3 regions of the Pseudarthrobacter sp. R1 genome follow, and region 1 is predicted to be linked to each of the others. Evidence: predicted binding sites of a transcription regulator. Region 1 holds the regulator's gene; each other region holds the start of a gene.
What was found. The regulator LexA, encoded in region 1, represses DNA repair genes until DNA is damaged. The targets are predictions, from matches to a motif close to TCGAACANNTGTTCGA.
Positions count from the first base shown of each region.

Region 2: the regulator LexA is predicted to act here: its motif matches at 1,454-1,469, upstream of M8J71_RS17305 (DUF6504 family protein).
Region 3: the regulator LexA is predicted to act here: its motif matches at 1,262-1,277, upstream of M8J71_RS10770 (LexA family protein).

Region 1 covers NZ_JAMKFI010000005.1:364,436-366,698, forward strand. Annotated here, with positions in the region: gene M8J71_RS05900 (ATP-dependent DNA helicase) at 1-1,060, shown strand, start outside; gene lexA (transcriptional repressor LexA) at 1,065-1,799, opposite strand; gene M8J71_RS05910 (LysM peptidoglycan-binding domain-containing protein) at 2,171-2,263, shown strand, end outside.
Region 2 covers NZ_JAMKFI010000008.1:1,351,287-1,353,549, forward strand. Annotated here, with positions in the region: gene M8J71_RS17285 (SOS response-associated peptidase) at 1-165, shown strand, start outside; gene M8J71_RS17290 (VOC family protein) at 204-626, opposite strand; gene M8J71_RS17295 (chorismate mutase) at 646-966, shown strand; gene M8J71_RS17300 (hypothetical protein) at 984-1,373, opposite strand; gene M8J71_RS17305 (DUF6504 family protein) at 1,508-1,843, shown strand; gene M8J71_RS17310 (DNA polymerase III subunit alpha) at 1,840-2,263, shown strand, end outside.
Region 3 covers NZ_JAMKFI010000008.1:28,325-30,587, forward strand. Annotated here, with positions in the region: gene M8J71_RS10765 (Y-family DNA polymerase) at 1-824, opposite strand, end outside; gene M8J71_RS10770 (LexA family protein) at 817-1,248, opposite strand; gene M8J71_RS10775 (hypothetical protein) at 1,872-2,015, opposite strand.

The sequences.
Region 1 (2,263 bases):
GGATTGCGTGGACCAGCTGCGCGAGGCCTGCCGTGCTGCCTTGTCCGACTCCAAGGGGGACAGCAGTACAACGGCCGACGGCGGGCGGCAGCTCGCGCGCTCCCGGCTGATGCTCATCCTGGAACTCTGCGAACGGCTCCTTGCCGCCCGGGAGAACCGGGAAGTGGTGTGGTTTTCCCGCGCCAGCTCCTTCGACCCCCAACAGGGATATTCCCAGCCGGACGAGACTGCACCCGCGCTGATCAATATTGCCCCGCTCTCCGTCGCCGGACGGCTGCGGGAGGGATTGTTCGCGGGCCACACAGTTGTCCTGACCTCCGCCACCCTGGCCATCGGATCCGCCTTCGAGCCCGCAGCCGGCGGCCTGGGGCTGGTGGGCGAGGGTGCGCCGAGCTGGACCGGCGTTGACGTTGGCTCGCCCTTTGACTACCCGAAGCAGGGGATCCTGTACGTGGCCGGGCACCTGCCCAAGCCCGGCCGGGGGGCGTCCCCTGAGGCGCTGGCCGAACTGGAGGCCCTGATCCGGGCTTCCAACGGTGGTGCGCTCTGCCTGTTTTCGTCCCGGCGCGCGGCAGAAGAAGCGGCCGACGCGCTGCGGCCAAAGCTGGACCTGACCATCCTGTGCCAGGGTGACTCCACCATGACGGCACTGGTGAAACAGTTTGCCGACGAACCCGATACCTGCCTGTTCGGCACCATGTCCCTGTGGCAGGGGGTGGACGTTCCCGGCGGGTCATGCCGCCTCGTGGTCATCGACCGGATTCCCTTTCCCCGGCCCGACGATCCGCTGATGACGGCGCGGTCCCGGGCGGTGGCGCAGGCCGGAGGCAACGGCTTTATGTCCGTTTCGGCCACTCACGCCGCCATCCGGCTCGCTCAGGGCGCGGGACGGCTCATCCGGTCAACGGGGGACAAAGGTGTGGTGGCAGTGCTGGACTCCAGGCTGGCCACCGAACGGTACGCAGGATTCCTCCGGGGCGCCCTGCCGCCCTTCTGGCCCACCACGGACAGGAAGACAGCCATCGCGGCGCTGGAACGGCTGGCCAGGGAGAACGCCTGAAAGGCTAGAGCGAGCGCAGCACCGAAACAACCTTGCCCATGATGGTGGCATGGTCGCCCAGGATGGGCTCGTACTGCGTGTTCTGCGGCAGCAGCCAGGTGTGGCCGTCGCGCTGGCGGAAGGTTTTCACCGTGGCTTCGTCGTCCAGCAGCGCCGCGACGATGTCTCCGTTGGCCGCATCAGCCTGGCGGCGGACCACCACCCAGTCACCGTCGCAGATGGCCGCGTCCACCATGGAATCGCCGGCAACCTTGAGCATAAAGAGTTCCCCCTGGCCGACAAGCTGGCGGGGGAGCGCCAGGACGTCCTCCACCACCTGGTCGGCCAGGATCGGACCACCGGCAGCGATCCGGCCTACGAGGGGAACCATGGCAGTGTCCATGGCGGTTGGAAGCGCGGTGACGTTGCCGGTGCCGGCAGGCAGGAGCGAAGCAGGCTCGGCTGCCTGCTTGGGCGAACCACCGTCCAGGGTGAGGGGCATCAGCACCTCCATGGCGCGCGGCCGCTTCGGGTCACGCCGGAGGTAGCCCAGCTTCTCCAGCTGCGAAAGCTGGTGCGTGACGCTGGAGAGGCTCGCGAGGCCTACCGTGTCCCCGATTTCGCGCATTGACGGCGGGTAACCGTTGTCATTCACGGAGCGCTGGATGGTCTCGAGGATTTTCTTCTGCCGCGGCGTCAGGCCTTTGGCGGTCTTCTTCGGTTGGGAGGTTGCCCTGCCCCCGGCGGCTGCTGCTGCCATATTCGCCAATGCCTTTCGGTTGCCCCGGACTCTCGTTGGCCCGGACCTGAAGTTCACGCCGTCATTGTCAGACCCTGCTGATCAACTGTCGAGGTGGTAGTTCCTGTCTTCAAAGCTAGGCCAGCCACATTGCTTTTTCAAACATTTGTTCTAGCGAGTCTCGACATTATTCGTTGATAGGTGCTAAAACAGGAGAAGCAAAGTTCGAATATGTGTTCTATTCGGAGCGTAGCTATTCGAAGACCCGAACCAACGGGTCGCGGATAGCGCGGGTCCGGAGCGGAACATCGGGCAGCACAGTAAAGGTCCAGGAGGGCTAATTCATGTCAGCTACATCTGCTTCACAGGATTCAATCTCGGTGCATCACCTCATGTCCGGGCGGGGCAAGCCGCAGGCTGCCCGTCCTGCACCCCTTCCGCCCCTGCGCCTGACGCGGCGCGGAAAGATCGTCCTGATCGGAATC
Region 2 (2,263 bases), on a different contig from region 1:
TGGCTCGACCCGGAGGCCGACGACGCTGCGGGGCTGGTTGACCTGGTGCGCTCGCGGGTCAAGGACGTGGCTTCGGACTGGCATGTGGATTCAGTGGGGAAGGACGTGGGCAACGTCCGCAACAACGGCCCTGAGCTGATCCGCCCTGTCGAAGCCCTCTTCTAGGCGCTACCCAAAGCAGCCCGGACCGCTGGGCCGGAGGGCTAAACGGTGACCGTCCCGGCGTCGTCCACTGTCCATGTGGGGTTGTACGCCACTTCCCAGCGGAAGCCGTCCGGGTCTGCGAAGTAGCCGCTGTAGCCGCCCCACGGCTGGGTGATGGGCTCGGCGATGATGTCCGCTCCCGCTGCGGCAGCTTCTGCCATGACCCGGTCAACGTCTTCTGTGCTGGGGAGGTTGTGGCTGAGCGTGATGCAGGGGACCGGGCCCGGCGCGCTGACACCGGCGTCAGCCTGCATCTGGCGTACGTCCCACAGGGACAGCACCAGGCCGTGGTTCACCTGGATGAAGACCACGTCCCCCGGAAGCTCGCGCTGGACGGGCCAGCCAAGGCCGTCCACGTAGAAGGAGCGGGACGCCGGGACGCTGCGGACGCCCAGTGAAATGAAGTCGACTCGGGGTTGCATGGTTCGATACTGTCAGAGGATGGCAACAATTCAAGGGAACGATAGAGACGCCCTGGCCGACAAGGAACAGCTCGCTGCCGTCCGGGTTGCCGTTGATGAGGTCGATGACCAGATTGTCACCCTCATTGCACGCCGGGAGCGGCTGATCCGGATCGCCGGAACGCTCAAGGGCGACGACGCCGAGGTCCGTGCCCCTGGCCGCGTGGAGCGGGTGATCGAGCACGTCCGCTCCGCCGCCGAGAAGAAGGCCATCGATCCGGACATCGTGGAGTCCACCTACCGGGCCATGATCTCAGGGTTCATCGAACTGGAACTCCGGGTCCACAAAGAGAACAGCTGAGCGGTTTCGCCCAGCTGTTACAGGTTTTCCTCCACCGGAACTCCGGACTGGAATTCCCGGCCGTCCGCTTCACTGAAGCCGGTCATCACGTGCCCTTTGCCGAGCCCGTTGATGGCTGCGAGCGGGAAGTTGCCGGTGATGGTGTTGCCGGAATGGGTAACGCCTGAAAGATCGTAGTTCTCTTCCGTGCTCTGTTCGTGGTTGAACGAGAAGAAGGCGATTGCCTCCCCGTTCATGAATTCAATGCCCAGCCGCCGCTGCGAGGAGTAGTCCGGGGTGGCAGCTACAAGCCCCACCACGTAGGCACCGGAACCGGGAATATTGCCGTCGATGTCGAAGGTGGCCACGAGGGTGGAGTCCTGGGCTTTGATGCTGACCTGCTTGAGGAGTGCGTCATGGGTGCTCATGGACCAATCCTGCTCCCTGCCGATCTGTCCGTCCACCCCCGCCTAGGATTTGTCCCGCCGCTGGCTTAGACTGGAAGTATTCGAACACATATTCGAATGACTCTTTAGTTTCTTAGTCCTGCCGGGAGGTGCCCATGGCGATGTTCAGCGAATCCGTGGATGTTGCCTGCAATCCTGACGGCCAGCCCGTGAGCCTTCAATGGGCAGGACGGTCCTATTCCGTCTGCGCTGACCCGGTGCGCTGGTATGAACGCCGGCAGTGGTGGGCGGAAGAAAGCCGTGCCCCGCTGGGGAGCGGGCCCGGGCTTGTTGACCACGAAATCTGGCGGGTCCAGGTGCTCCCGTCCGCTGCAGGTTCCGGCACGGCCAAGGAGGACGAGGCTCTTACCCTTGACCTCACCCGCCATATCCGCAGCGGCCGCTGGCGGCTCCTGCGCATCCACGACGCCCTGCGCCCCCGAACAGCATGAGCTTCACCCATCTCCACGTCTCCACCGCATTCAGTGCCCACTATGGCGTGTCCTGGCCTGAGGAACTGGCGCAGGCTGCTGCTGCCGACGGCGCAACCGCGCTCGCCTGCACTGACCGTGACGGCCTGTACGGAACCATCAAGCACCTCAAGGCGTGCATGGCCGCAGGTATTGATCCCATCGTCGGGGTGGACCTGGCGGTGTATGACGACGACGGCGACCACCGCACCCAGCTTGCCGGCCGCGTGGTGGTGCTCGCCCGGGGCAACAACAACGGGGCCGGGTACCGTGCTTTGTGCCGGCTGGTGTCAGATGCCCATGCCCGCACCTCGGGAAAGGCTGGGGGAACTATTCCGGTGGCAGTGACCAGGGCAGAGCTTGCCTCCCGAACCCTGGACCCCCAGACCCTTAAACCAGTGC
Region 3 (2,263 bases), on a different contig from region 1:
TGCCGGATCCCCGCCGCGGTGGTGATGGGTTTGGCGAACGAGCGGGAGAAGATCAGCTGGTCCCGCCCGATCCGTTCCTCTTCCATGGGGATGCAAGGGGTGCCCTGCAGTTCCAGGACGGTGCGCATCATCACAACCGAGAACTTGTCCCGGATCACTACCGGATCAGCCCGCACCAAATCGGCGATGGTGAAGATGCCCATCACGTTCAGCCGCCTGGTCAGCCGGCCTGCAATGCCCCAGACCTCCTCGACGGACAGCCGGCCCAGCAGGGCCTCCCGCTCCGCGGCGGGGACGGAGTCCCAGTGGCACACCCCGGCGAAGGCCTTGTTGTTCTTCGCCCACTTGTTCGCCAGCTTCGCCAGCGTCTTCGTCGGGGCGATCCCGACACATACCGGCACACCAACATTCCGCCGGACCGCCGCCTTCATGGACCGGCCCATCGCGGCCAGTTCGGCGGGGGTGCCTTTGACGCCGAGGAACGCTTCGTCGATGCTGTAGACCTCCAGCCAGGCCGAGTACCGGCCCAGCAACTCCATCACCCGGGAGCTCATGTCGCCATACAGTTCGTAGTTGCTGGACAGTGCGACCAGGCCCCATTCCTTCGCCCGCGGGGCGAGCTTGAACCACGGATCGCCCATGCCGATGCCCAGGGCCTTGGCCTCCGGGGAGCGGGTAACCGCGCAGCCGTCATTGTTGGACAGCACAATCACGGGTTTGCCCTCCAGAGAAGGGTCGAACGCCCGCTCAGCGGAAGCGTAGAAGCAGTTCACGTCCACGTGCGCGATCTGCGGCATACGCCGCATCAACGCCGGCTTAGACATGATGCAAACACCTGGTCGCTACGCCCCAGATGGTCAGGTCCGACAATGCCGGGACCTCGATGTCCGGGTAACCCGGGTTTTCCGCCTGCAGCACCACCCCTGTGGGGGTGATCCGCAGCCGCTTGATCGTCAGCTCCCCGTCCAAGACAGCGACCACCACACATCCGTCCTGTGGTTCCAGCGCCCGGTTTACGATCAGCTCGTCGCCGTCGCTGATCCCGGCCCCGGTCATCGACTCCCCGGACACCCGCACCACATAGGTGCTGGTGATGTCCTTAATCAGGTGCGCGTTCAGGTCGATCCGGCCATCAAAGTAGTCCTGCGCCGGCGACGGGAACCCCGCCGCCACCGGCACCGGAGAGACCAGCACCGACAACAAGGAAACACCCGTATCTATCACACGGGGACCGACAATAACGCCCACAACACACCTTTATTCGAATATATGTTCGAGTTAATCAGTGTACGCGCGGGGGCTGACAATGGTGGAAGATGCGCAATTGCATCAGATGCAGGATGGTCACGGATGCCGCGGGCGGGGCCCGCTGCCCACAACCGGGGACAATTCTTTTCCGGGTTATCCACCGCTACGGCCGCCGAAAGGGGAGCTTCCCCACTGGCTCCCCAGAATACTCAGCCGTGGATAACCCGAATTGCCCCCAATCATGGACAGCGGCCAGGGCAACTCGTGTGCGGGGCAGCAGGGGAGCCGCCAGCTTAACAACTGGCGGTGCAAACAACCGCAAAAACAGGTGGACCAGCCACGCGCAGGGAGTCTGGGCCCGCGCCGGGCAGGAGTGTGTGGCAGGCACCATCCCGATGCTTCCCTTGTCTGTCGGCGGGCGCCGGTAGCGTGAATCTTCTCCGACGCACGCTTAAGGACCATGAAGATCACCCGCACTGCCGCCAAGACGCTGACTGCCCTTACCGCCCTGCTGCTGGCAGGATCCCTGGTCGGCTGCGACCCTGCAGCCCGGGCACTTGATCCCATCGATCCCGCGCCCGGCACTGCGGCCGGGTTTCCCACCCCGTGGTCTGGCGGCAGAATCAGGACACACGCCGGAACTGGCCCGGCTTCACCTGCACCAGGATCGGCAGCGCCAGCTGGACCGGGACGACGCCGACGGGCTCGTCAAGCAGCTCGTTGATCGACGTCTGCCCTTCCAGCTCCCCTGATCCGTCCCTGTCCATGCCTCGACCCTAGACACCCCGCCCGGTAGACGTTTCTTAGACACGCTGGGGGCCCAGCAGAGGGCCAGCGCTCAATACGCGGACCCTCCGGGTGTAAACATCCTGCTGCTGACGCCGTCGAACACGCCCCATCGACTGGCTTGTGTGGGAGTTTTAGGCCCTACCGCCACCGGCCAACTGGGGGGAACGGCCGGTGACGGAGGACACTCTCAGCTTACGCTCGCTAAGACTGGTTTTCGCTGCGCTTC